4 regions of the Shewanella seohaensis genome follow, and region 1 is predicted to be linked to each of the others. Evidence: predicted binding sites of a transcription regulator. Region 1 holds the regulator's gene; each other region holds the start of a gene.
The links. The regulator LexA, encoded in region 1, represses DNA repair genes until DNA is damaged. The targets are predictions, from matches to a motif close to TACTGTATNNNNATACAGTA.
Positions count from the first base shown of each region.

Region 2: a site for LexA is predicted at 1,458-1,477, ahead of dinG (ATP-dependent DNA helicase DinG). Genes of this name have one in related genera too.
Region 3: a site for LexA is predicted at 1,083-1,102, ahead of recN (DNA repair protein RecN). Genes of this name have one in related genera too.
Region 4: a site for LexA is predicted at 2,055-2,074, ahead of L2713_RS17665 (DNA topoisomerase III). Genes of this name have one in related genera too.

Region 1 covers NZ_JAKILE010000007.1:95,082-98,282, reverse strand. Annotated here, with positions in the region: gene coxB (cytochrome c oxidase subunit II) at 1-80, opposite strand, end outside; gene L2713_RS09970 (cell division inhibitor SulA) at 487-999, opposite strand; gene lexA (transcriptional repressor LexA) at 996-1,616, opposite strand; gene plsB (glycerol-3-phosphate 1-O-acyltransferase PlsB) at 1,778-3,201, shown strand, end outside.
Region 2 covers NZ_JAKILE010000011.1:62,823-66,023, reverse strand. Annotated here, with positions in the region: gene L2713_RS13700 (DNA polymerase II) at 1-1,360, opposite strand, end outside; gene dinG (ATP-dependent DNA helicase DinG) at 1,501-3,201, shown strand, end outside.
Region 3 covers NZ_JAKILE010000004.1:297,394-300,594, forward strand. Annotated here, with positions in the region: gene L2713_RS06855 (AEC family transporter) at 63-1,025, shown strand; gene recN (DNA repair protein RecN) at 1,155-2,813, shown strand.
Region 4 covers NZ_JAKILE010000017.1:11,892-15,092, forward strand. Annotated here, with positions in the region: gene L2713_RS17655 (alanine/glycine:cation symporter family protein) at 1-1,238, opposite strand, end outside; gene L2713_RS17660 (hypothetical protein) at 1,601-1,888, opposite strand; gene L2713_RS17665 (DNA topoisomerase III) at 2,087-3,201, shown strand, end outside.

The DNA.
Region 1 (3,201 bases):
GTCATGTTGAACCGCATGTCCGCTGCGGCCAACGGTGGGGCGAATAGCACCACGAGTAAACAATACAACCATTGCTTCACAAGACTTCTCCTCTGCCAATTGCGAATAGCAACTACAAAGAAGAGCAACACAGTAAGTCTCAACTCTATGCAAACTCTTCAGTTCCCAAAAAAGCTTCTCTGACTTCAACGTGCGTTGGCGGCTTACTTTTGATTAAGTATTGTTACTGCTGGTATTAGCCACACTGGCACATACTGCTGAATAAACCCATTATTCTCGATTTTTGTGGGCAAGAGATATTCGATAAATCGTCGATATTTTTTGCCTAAACGGGCGATATATTATGCTCGCCTGAATCAAACATACTTGCTGTTTAAAAATTGATCAAGATCACTTCTTTTTCTAATTGTCTGAAAAATTGCCAAAAAAAAGCCCCACATTCACAGGTGAGGCGGCTTTCAAGGCTAAATACGCAGTGCAAAAATTTTAATGAACAGAGCTAAAAAAACTACCTTGGGCAAAGTGAGCTGGTTGCTTGAGTGTCGCGTCTGTAGGTGAGTGATTTACGACACCTTCGAGCACGATTCCCATGGCGCGGGCGCTCTTGGCCACAATTTGCAAACGACGATTGTCGCGGGCATCGAGTGAGTGGATCCAAGTAATTACTGCGCTGGAAGTGCCACTGGTTAACGCTTTTTCCATGGCCCAAAGTGTTTCGACTTCATCTTTCGCATGGACTAAGAGTACACGATCCATACGCACGCCAGCGTTGGCCAGTAACTGCTTGTAGCCGATACTGGGTGGATTGATGAGCACGACCCAGCGGCCTTGTTGGCTCAGTTGTGCCAATTGCTTACTAAGCTGCATTAGCTCTTGGCGCCCTTGGCTCTCGGTGGGCATAGTAATGATAGGCGTATGCTGCCAGTCTGTATCGGTTTCGCGTACCGCATCAAGCCATAAACCGGGGTGACGCGGGGCATTACCTAGTAGTTTGTTCATAGCCAATCTCCATTGCGGATCACCCCTACGGCGAGCCCTTCAATTGTTAGACTTTGGAAACTTAAATCGACTTTAATCGGGGAGTAATCTTCATTTTCAGCATGTAGATAAACAAGATTCCCTTTCTTTTCAAAGCGTTTAACTGTTACATCATCATCAACGCGAGCAACAACTACTTGGCCATTGCGCGCTTGCTGTACTTTATGAACGGCGAGCAGATCTCCCTCGAGGATACCGATGTTCTTCATACTGTCGCCTCTGACGCGCAGCAAGAAATCGGCGGCTGGGTGGAACATGCTGGGGTCGACTTGGTAATACTGTTCGACATGCTCTTGGGCGAGGATAGGTTCGCCCGCAGCCACTTGACCAATCAGTGGTAAGCCAGATTCGCTGTTATCTTCTTCCTCAACTGGGAGGCGGATCCCGCGGGAAGTGCCAGGCATGATCTCGATGCAGCCTTTTTTTGCCAATGCCTTAAGGTGTTCCTCGGCGGCATTTGCACTTTTAAAACCCAAACGGGTGGCGATTTCGGCCCGGGTGGGTGGCATGCCAGTCTCGGCAATATTACGTTTAATCAGCTCTAAAATTTCGGCTTGGCGTGGCGTCAACGGTCTCATGTTCTTTCCTGTTTTTCTATACAGTTACTGTTAGTATATACAGTATTATTCGTAGTGCAAGTATTAACCACTTTTTAACGCGATTGGAGAGTATTAGCGAATATTCCCTAGAATCTGGTATTCTATGGGGCTAATGAACGTACTTACATTGCATAAGAATAATGCCTAAACAAGACTCTCTTTGGTTGAAATCATTACGCTGGATCCAAAAACACTTAGTGCACACTATTGTTGTGCCGCAGGATCCTTTTGCCGATCTGAATCTGGACGCGTCCAGACCGCTTGCTTATGTAATGAAAACAGAATCCCTGAGTGATATTGCTGCGTTAAGCGAGATCACCACTAAGCTGGGTTTGCCAAGCCCCTACGAGCCGCTTGTGGTAAATGGCGTTGTCGCGCCCCGCGTCGTTTGCCTCGAAGGCCGTAAGCCTTTGTTTGGCGAGCGTGCCAGTAATGAGCCATTCCTAGAATGTTTTATGCGCCTGTTGGCCGTCCATAAGGAAAAGCCAGAGTTAGATATTCAGCTGGTGCCTGTGAGTCTGTATTGGGGCCGTACTCCGGGTAAAGAAGACGACACCATGAAGGCGGCTGTGCTTGAGCGCGAGAATCCAACTTGGTTACGTAAGTGCTTGATGATCCTCTTTTTGGGCCGTCACAACTTTGTGCAGTTTTCGAATGCGGTATCGCTGCGTTACATGGCCGACGAACACGGCACCGATATGGGGATTGCCCATAAACTGGCGCGGGTGGCCAGAGTGCATTTCCGCCGCCAACGTAAAGTGATGACAGGGCCTGTGCTGCCGAATCGTCAGGCAATGTTCCACTCCCTGCTGAAATCCGAATCCTTACGCAAGGCGATTCAGGAAGAGGCGGCGAGTAAGAAGATTTCTGAAACCCAAGCCCGTGAAACTGCAATTGAATATCTTGATGAAATTGCAGCGAATTATTCCGACAGCCTAGTGCGTATTGCCGAGCGTTTCTTAACTTGGTTATGGAACAAGCTCTACAGCGGTATCAATATCAAAGGTGCCGAGCAAATCCGTCAACTGCACCATGATGGTCACGAAATTGTTTATGTACCTTGCCATCGCAGCCATATGGATTACCTGCTGTTATCCTACATTCTGTATTACCAAGGCATGGTGCCACCGCATATTGCGGCGGGGATTAACCTAAACTTCTGGCCTGCGGGGCCGCTATTCCGCCGTGGCGGCGCTTTCTTTATTCGCCGTAGTTTTAACGGCAATAAACTCTATACTGCCGTGTTCCGTGAATACCTCGATCAGCTGTTTGCTAAGGGATATTCGGTTGAGTATTTCTCTGAGGGTGGCCGTTCTCGCACCGGTCGTCTATTGGCGCCGAAAACGGGCATGATCGCCATGACGATCAACAGTGTGCTGCGTGGTATCGAACGCCCTGTCACCTTAGTGCCTGTGTATTTAGGCTACGATCACGTGATGGAAGTGGCGACTTATCATAAAGAGCTGAGCGGTAAGAAAAAACAGAAAGAATCTGTATGGCAAGTCTTTGGTGCTATTCGTAAATTAGGTAATTTTGGCCAAGGTTATGTCAACTTTGGTGAGCC
Region 2 (3,201 bases), on a different contig from region 1:
AAGTCCGGATAATCGATGGGTAAAGGCTTTTAAAGTCAAACACTAAAATATGTTGATAAAAACCCGGGACAGAATCCATTACATAACCACCAGGGCTTTCTATCCCTTGGCTAGCAGGCTGTGCGGGCGCGACGAAGCCTGCCCTATGTAAATGCGGTAGATACAAATGGTTGAATGCGGCGACCGAGGCACCTACACGCCCCAGTTCTAACCCCGTTAATTCGGCGCGAGCGAGGGCAAAATCCCACAATTGAGTATGTTCAAAAATATCCCACACTAAGCGACTATCGGTCAGATTATAATGTGCAAGCCCTTGTTTATTTTCGGCAAATAGCGCATCAATCTCTTGCGCTCGATTTTCTACATCATGAATCGCTTTGCCTTCACCGAGTAGCGTTTGGGCGACAAACTCCAAAGAGAAGCGCTCGAATTGATAAAAGGCCGCCTTTAACCAATCGATACCATCGAGCACCACTCGCCCAGGCAAACTTAAGGTTTCAGGCCGAAATTTATTCTCCACCTTCCACTCGAGAAGCGCGCCACCGCGGCCGATACGCAGCGGGATCCGGTGCAGCAACGCACGCCGATATAACAAGGCCAAATCAAAGGTCACCACAGACCAACCAATGATCACATCGGGATCAAACTCAGTAAACCAAGCGATGAGACGATGGATAAGCGCCGCCTCATCGCTCACCCATTCGATGTAGATTGCAGCATCAGGCTGCGGCTCCCCCACCATAATGACTTTTTCATAGGGCTGAGATTGCGCATCGTGTCCATAAAGAGCCACGGAATAGAGTAATCCTTCAAAACTGCATTCAAAATCGAGGGAAATTGAACGCAATTTTATTTCCGGCTGCGGTGCAACAGCTTTCGCGCGTATAGCGCTAAAAATGGGCAATTGTTCATCTATGCCAGCGTTGCTGACAAAATGCCCTAAAAATGCCACATCGAGCGCCACAAAACGTTCGATTAAAAAACGCTGCTCTGGACGGATATCCGCCTCAAATAAGGGAATGCCAGCATCCGTCGCTATCCGCTGTAAATGACGAAACACACTGCTCGACTTGGCATAAATCGCCGCCACGGATTGTCTTTTAAAGCTTTTAAGTGCAAGCGGTACACAGCGCAGTGCCTGCCCCGGTGTTTGTAACTGCAATGCAGCCATATCGCTTTGATGACAAAAACAAATGTACTCAGAGCCAGGTAACTCCACCAGCACAGGGCCTGAAACGGTGGCGAGATAATACTGCAGCACAAGCGTTGCACCGCGCGTAATAGCATGGCGCGTGAGGACGCGTCCCTGTACACTCACAGGCGCAGCCGTTTCAGGCGTCAGACTCTCGGGGGGATTCAACTGCGGTTTCACTCTAAGGCTCTCGCTGCTTATTGATTCTCGGGACACAGAATAAAATTGCCATAAAATGGCAGAAAAGTTTCTTAGGCTATGCAATCACTGTTATTATGTACAGCATTAATTCGATAAAGTAGTGCCGCATGTTACCTGACAACGTAAAAAACCAGATCCGCGCTATCTATAAAGAGATTGCCGCCGCTTTGCCTAATTTTAGGCCACGCCGCGAGCAAAATTTTATGGTAGCAGAAATCTCTAAGACTCTTGCTGGCGACTATGACAAAGATAGACGCATCATAGTAGTCGAAGCGGGTACGGGGATTGGTAAATCATTGTCTTATATTTTGGGCACGATTCCGCTTGCACTTGCGAGTAAGAAAAAGGTCTGTATTGCTACGGCAACCGTGGCGCTGCAGGAGCAGTTGCTGCACAAAGACTTACCGTTTTTTCTCGAACAATCAGGGCTAAACTTTCGCTTTGGTCTGGTCAAAGGGCGCCAGCGTTATGTCTGTTTGTCCAAGCTTGCCATGCTGATCGGCGATGATAACAGTACCCAAATGGCCATGTGGCAAACAAAGCCAGATAACAGCCAAATTGCCATGTTGCAGGAGCTGCTCAGCGACTTTAATGAAGGCCGCTGGAACGGTGAAATCGATACGCTATCGACACCGATACCGGACCATCTCTGGCAACAAATCGCCTGCGATAAACACAGTTGTCATCGGCAACTCGCCAGCCATCGTAATTGCCCGTTTCACAAGGCCCGCGAGGATGTGGATACTTGGGATGTACTGATCGCCAACCATAGTTTGCTGTTCGCCGACTTAGAGCTGGGCGGCGGGGTGATTTTGCCCGATCCCGAAGACGTTTTTTACGTCATTGACGAAGCTCACCACTTACCAATTGTCGCACGGGACTTTTCTAGCGCACAGGCAACGCTTAGAGGCGCCGCCGACTGGCTAGAAAAAGTCGGTAAGACCAGCGCCAAATTACAAAATCAGATAAAGAGCAACAATATCATCGCCCCAGCGCAGGCGATGCAGGATCATATCGGAGACTTAATCGCTCAGCTCAATCAAGTCGCCCACTTCTGTGATACCCAGACCAAGCAGTTTGCTAATCCTGAGAGCCGCTATCGGTTCGAACACGGCAAATTGCCCGATGCACTGAAAATCCCCGCCGAGAATCTCGCGGCCACCTCCAATCTTGCCCTCAAGCAATTTAACAAGATGCAGTTATTGCTGGCCGAGGCGATCAAAGATGGCGACATTCCTAAGCACCAAGCGGAAGCGCTACAGGCCGAAATGGGCTTTATGTTGCAGCGACTCGAAAACCTGCAAAAGCTCTGGAAAATGATGGCAAAGGAAGATTCCACTAAAGGCGCGCCCCTCGCCCGCTGGATTGAATTGCTCACGGGCAAACAGGTCGATTACTTGTTTAGCGCCTCGCCGATTGAAGTCGGTTTTATGCTCGAATCTATGCTGTGGCAAAAGGCGGCTGGCGTCGTACTGTGCAGCGCAACCCTGAGGGCGCTGAATAACTTCGACCATTTCGCCCATCAAGTGGGATTATCGGTAAAGGACGGCAGTCGTTATCTCGCCCTGCAATCCCCCTTCGATTATCCGAATAACGCCACGCTCTACTTACCTAAGATGAAAACCGAGCCGACGGACGATGCCTATACCGCAGAGCTTGCCGAACAGATTTTGGAGCTGATTGAAGGCGAAATGGCCACTTTAGTGTTGTTTGCATCTTACTGGCAAATGGAGAAAGTGGCCGAATTGCTCGAGGGCAAACTCACGCAGGAAATCCTTATTCAAGGTAATGCCCCGCGCCAGCAATTG
Region 3 (3,201 bases), on a different contig from region 1:
GCTGAGAGAATATCCCGAGACTCGTTTACGGGATAAGCAACACAAAAGGATGAGTGAGGGACATGACCATTTTAACCCCTCTGTTTGCCGTCTTCGGGATCATGCTACTGGGCACACTAGTGCAAAAGCTGCGCTTTCTTCCAGTAGAAACAGACCAAGTTCTCAATCAATATGTTTATTATATTGCGTTTCCGGCCATCCTCTTGATAGCACTGGCGCAACAGCCCATTGAAGAGATCCTGCAGTGGGGATTTATCGCCGGGTACAGCGCAGCCATGTTGGTGATTTACCTCGTTTGTATCGGCATCTCCCTGCTGGTGAATCCTAAACAGCCTGCGATTGCCGCCGTGCGCGCCTTAAATGCCACTTTTGGTAATACCGCATTTATCGGTATTCCACTCCTTGTCATCTTATTCCCCCAGCAACAAAGCGCCTTAGTTGCCGCTGCGATTGCCAGTTTATTGTCCGTACTCATGTTTGCCGTGGCCTTGGTCTCATTAGAACTCGCCACCAATAAACAGCGACAACATCACGCCGCAGTGATCATGCTGCTGGCCGTGGTGAAAAACCCGATTGTGATAGGTTGTTTTATTGGCGTGGCCATTTCGGCATTAGGGATAACCTTACCAGCAGGCTTGGCAATGATGATCCAGCAGATAGGCAATACCTCCAGCCCCTGCGCCCTCTTTGCCGTCGGCATGGTACTGGCGAAAGCCATGCGCTATCAAAAAGATAGCAAGGTATTTAGCCTGACAAACTTCATCGAACTGAGTCTTATCAACCTGTTTAAACTTATTCTGCAACCCGCCTTGGTTTACTTCATGCTAAAAGGCGTAGGTGTCACGGGCGACTACCTCGTTATGGGTGTCATTCTTAGTGCCTTGCCCACGGCGGCAAGCGTCTATCTGTTGGCGCAGCGCTATAACACTCAGGCCTCCACCAGTGCTCAAGGGATACTCTTTGGCACTATAGTGACCTTTTTCAGCTTGCCCATTTTGGAACAGCTCGTTAAAACCTATTCATAAACAAATAATTAGACTTTAGATTATCGCGATATGTCGAATATTCACCCAAAGCCACTTTACTGTATATAAATTCAGTATATACTGTTTATCAATACAGTGATTTGGTAAGTTTTTCGACAGGAACTCACTATGCTTTGCCAACTCAGCATCAACAATTTCGCTATCGTACGTTTCCTTGAACTGGACTTTCGCCCCGGTATGACCAGCATTACCGGTGAGACTGGCGCGGGAAAATCCATCGCCATTGACGCGCTAGGCTTATGCCTAGGTAACCGTGCCGATGCCAGCAGTATTCGCCCTGGCGCGAACAAAACCGAAGTCAGTGCCCGATTTTCGCTCGAGGATGTGCCTCTGGCAAAACGCTGGCTCGAAGATAACGATCTCGAACTCGATGATGAGTGCATTCTGCGTCGAACCATTGGCAGTGACGGCCGCTCACGCGCCTATATCAATGGCAATCCCGTCCCTTTGACTCAGTTAAAATTACTGGGGCAATTACTTGTGGGGATCCATGGCCAGCACGCCCACCATGCCATGTTAAAGAGTGAGCATCAGCTCACCTTGCTCGATAGCTACGCCAATCACAGACTACTGATAGACACTGTCGCGGCAAGCTATCAGCGCTGTAAACAAATTGAAGCCGAACTCAAACAATTAGAAGCCTCCCAGCAGGAACGTATTGCCCGTAAACAGCTGGTGCAATATCAAGTTGAAGAGTTAGATGAGTTTGATCTCAAGGTTGGTGAATTTGAAGAGATTGAACAGGAACATAAACGCCTGGCTAATGGCACCGAGTTGGTAGATAGCTGCCAAGCCAGCCTGTTTTTACTCACGGATGGTGAAGAGAGCAATATCGAGTCATTGCTGAACAAAGCCGTCGGCCTTGCCGAAAATCTGCAAAGTTATGACCCAGCACTAACCAATGTCAGCACTATGCTGAACGAGGCGCTTATTCAAGTGCAAGAGAGCGCCGGCGAATTGCAGCACTACCTGAGTAAACTTGAGCTCGATCCCGCACATTTTGCCTATTTAGAGGAAAGGCTCTCTAAAGCCATGCAACTGGCCCGTAAGCACCATGTCAGCCCTGACAAATTAGCCGAACATCATCTCGCCCTCAGAGCCGAACTCACGACCCTAGATGATGATGAAAATAAGCTAGAAGATATCCAACGCCAAGTGGAGGCCAGTAAAGTAGCCTACCTCGCTAACGCGCAAAAGCTAAGTCAAAGCCGCGCCCGTTATGCGAAAGAGCTGGACAAGCTGGTGACTCAATCCATCCATGAGCTCAACATGCCCAAGGGTAAGTTCACCATTGAAGTGAATTTCAATCCAGAAATCATGTCGATGAACGGCAGCGATAATATAGAGTTTATGGTCACCACCAACCCAGGCCAACCATTACAACCTATATCAAGGGTTGCCTCAGGCGGCGAATTGTCACGTATTGGCTTAGGTATCCAAGTCATTACCGCGAAAAAGGTTGCTACCCCTACCCTGATTTTCGACGAGGTGGATGTTGGGATCTCAGGCCCCACAGCAGCCGTCGTTGGACGCATGCTGCGTAGCCTTGGCGAATCGACCCAAGTACTGTGTGTGACCCACTTGCCGCAAGTTGCCGGTAATGGCCATCAACATATGTTTGTGAATAAATTCAACAAGGCCGGAAGCACTGAAACCACTATGACACCTTTAGATAGGGATCAACGTATCCAAGAGCTCGCCAGATTACTCGGTGGCGACACTATTACCACCAACACCTTAGCCAATGCGCGGGAGTTATTGCAGTAGGGAGCTATTGCACTAGGTAATTATTACAGTAGTCACTCACGCTACCCCGCTGTAAATAAAGTCGTACACAGATTAAAGGCTCCAAGGGAGCCTTTAATCTTATTTACAAGGGATAAACCTAAGCAGAGGCATTCACAATATTAGACATTTTAAGACGTTAGAATATTGATATCCCCAGATACTGACTCGCGGAATGCAAAATAACTGATAACGATAACAATCGCCCTCCGTGAAGGATGAATGAATAATTTTTTATATTAATCGCCATATTTATAAAAAAATAATCAATAGTCCTGTCACCATTTTCAATAACCTAATGAAATTTAAATATTAATTTCAGTTAGATTATTATTGGCTAGATTGCAAATTTGATAGTGATATTTAATAT
Region 4 (3,201 bases), on a different contig from region 1:
AAATCGGCAGTTTTCACTGTGCCGTAGACAGTTGACGCCATCAGCACCACTTTCAGTACTACGGTCAGCCAAGGACGATTTACCTTACGGTTGATATAGGCGATGTTGGTCTCGGCAATATAGTAGTAGGCCACAATGGTGGTGAAGGCGAAGAAGAACAACGCGACGGCGACGAACATATTACCAAAGCCTGGCATCATGCTTTCCATCGCGGTTTGTACATAACCAGGGCCCGCTGCAACGCCGGCAATGCCAGTGTAGAGTGCGACACCTTCAGGCCCTTGCACATTGTAAAGTCCAGTGATGAGCAACATAAAACCAGTGGCAGAGCACACAAAAAGAGTGTCAATGTACACAGAGAATGCTTGCACTAAACCTTGTTTTGCAGGGTGACTTACCGCTGCGGCCGAGGAGGCGTGTGGCCCAGTACCTTGACCCGCTTCGTTGGAGTAAATACCGCGTTTTACCCCCCACATAATCGCAAGACCTAAAATCGCACCAAAGCCCGCATCGAGTCCGAAGGCGCTTTTTAGGATCAACATAATAATATCGGGCAGCTGACCAATATTAAGGGCAATAATCACGCAGGCGACGATGATATAACCCAGTGCCATAAAGGGCACTACGGTACTGGCGAAGTGGGCAATACGTTTCACGCCACCAAAGATAATAAAACCTAACAGCATAGCGAGGATAGCGGCGGTGACGTTAGGGTCGATATCGAAGGCGGTTTTTAGGCTCGAACCAATCGAGTTGGCTTGCACGCCTGGCAGTAAAATCCCGCAGGCAAAAATGGTCGCAATAGCAAATGTCCAAGCGTACCACTTCATGCCTAAGCCTTTTTCAATGTAAAAGGCGGGGCCGCCGCGGTACTCACCGTTGATTTTTTCTTTGTAGACTTGGCCTAAGGTGGATTCGACGAATGCGGAGCTGGCGCCAAGAAACGCCACCATCCACATCCAAAACAATGCACCTGGACCGCCAAAGGTAATCGCAGTGGCGACACCGGCAATGTTACCGGTTCCCACACGACCCGCTAAGGTCATGGCTAAGGCTTGGAAGGAAGACACACCGGCATCAGTGCTCTTACCATCAAACATTAAACGGATCATTTCGGGTAAATGGCGTAACTGTAAGAAACGTGAGCGCAGGGAGAAAAAGAGTCCTACACCGAGGCAAAGATAAACGAGCGCAGGGCTCCAAACGATATTGTTGACCGCATTAACAATCTCATTCATATAATTCAACTCCAATATTCTGTTGTTTTTGCAGAGTTTTTAAGATATTTGCTTGTAAGTTTGGGTACTAAACGGCCAATTTGGCCTAAGGTTAAGACGCGTGGGGGCGTCCAAGAGCTTCAACATAACGACTTTTTAAGCCGCTTCATAGCTAAAGTTGTTAAATAATTGATAATTTAACGTTCTTTATTTGGTGGCATTACTGATAGGGGATTTAGCGGTGCGTTAATTCGCTAGGTTTCGAGCTGCGTTTGACAGTCGGGATGTAGGAGAAAGGTGAGACAAGGTGCGTGGAGTTAGAACTCTTTATTTGACCTAAACAGATATAAGTGTGGGTATCCCTACAAGGCTTAAACCGGTGCTTACATCACCAGCCATAGCAGCATCCATAGTCCGAATAGCCATGCCAGACTGCGGCGGCTAACGCTATGTTTTAATAGCAAAGACAGGCTCACGGCCACGGGAAAATACAGAATAACTCCCCAAGAAAGGAGAGGCGTCTCAAGCCCAAGCCTTTTTAGCCCCATTTCACAAAGCAGACTTAACGCCAATAATAACAGGCTGTGGAAGATCACCAATTGATTGAATCTTAAGGTGAGTGCTGGCTTAAAGACGGGGATTGAAGGGCCTGGCAAGGTCAGTGTATTCATTTGTTTTCTCGATTCCTCGTAACGGATGCAAGGGATTTTAGGTTTAGATGAGAATTGTTCTCAACTAAATTTACACAGCTTTATTGTTTCGTTACCGCAAAGCGAGTTAAATCGGCCCTTGAGGTAAAACGGCGGTTTGCACTCTTGTCCGCTTTGGGCTAAATTACACTGTAATTATATCCAGTATTTAATGTAGATATGATCCTCTATATTGCCGAAAAACCAAGCCTTGGGCGTGCAATCGCCGATGTGCTGCCTAAACCCCACAAAAAAGGTGAAGGGTTTGTTGAAGACGCCCAAGGTAACTGTGTGTCTTGGTGTGTGGGGCACTTGCTCGAACAGGCTGAGCCCGATGCCTATAATCCCGAGTTTAAATCGTGGAAGTTTGAGCATTTACCCATAGTGCCTGAGAAGTGGCAGCTTAAACCTAAGGCCGCGACCCGCAGCCAACTCACAGTACTTAAAAAACTGGTGAAGCAGGCCGATACGCTAGTGAATGCGGGCGATCCCGACAGGGAAGGGCAGTTATTGGTTGATGAAGTGATCGCCTATTTGGGCGTGACGGGCGATAAATTACAGCAAACGCAGCGACTCCTTATCAGCGACTTAAACCCGCAGGCGGTGAAACGTGCCTTGTCGCAACTTCGCAGTAATCGTGAGTTTATTCCTTTGTCGACCTCGGCGCTTGCAAGAAGCCGCGCCGATTGGCTCTATGGCATGAATATGACGCGGGCCTACACTATTCAAGGGAAAAAGGTTGGCTATCAGGGCGTACTATCGGTCGGTCGAGTACAGACTCCGCTGCTTGGGCTTATCGTGCGCCGCGATGAGGAAATCGCGAATTTCCAATCTAAGCCTTTTTATGAGGTTCTGGCTCACTTAGTGACCGACAAAGAGCAGGCTTTCACGGCGAAGTGGCAACCCAGTGAAGCCTGCTTGCCCTATATGGATGAGGAAGGGCGCGTGCTTGCTAAGGGCTTAGCGCAAAATGTAGTGCGCCGGATCACCGATAAACCCGCCAAAGTGACCCAGTTAAGCACTAAGGATAAGCAGCAGAATCCGCCTTTACCCTACAGTCTATCGGCGCTGCAAATCGATGCCGCCAAGCGCTTTGGGATGAGCGCGAAGGACGTACTCGATACCTGCCAGAGCTTATACGAGCGCCATAAACTAATCACTTATCCACGCTCAGACAGTCGTTATTTGCCCACCGAGCAGCATGGGCTTGCAAGCGGGGTATTAGCGGCCATTACGGGCGGTGCGCCCGAGTTAGTCGCACACGCTGAGGTGCCCAATCCTCGGCTGAAGTCTAA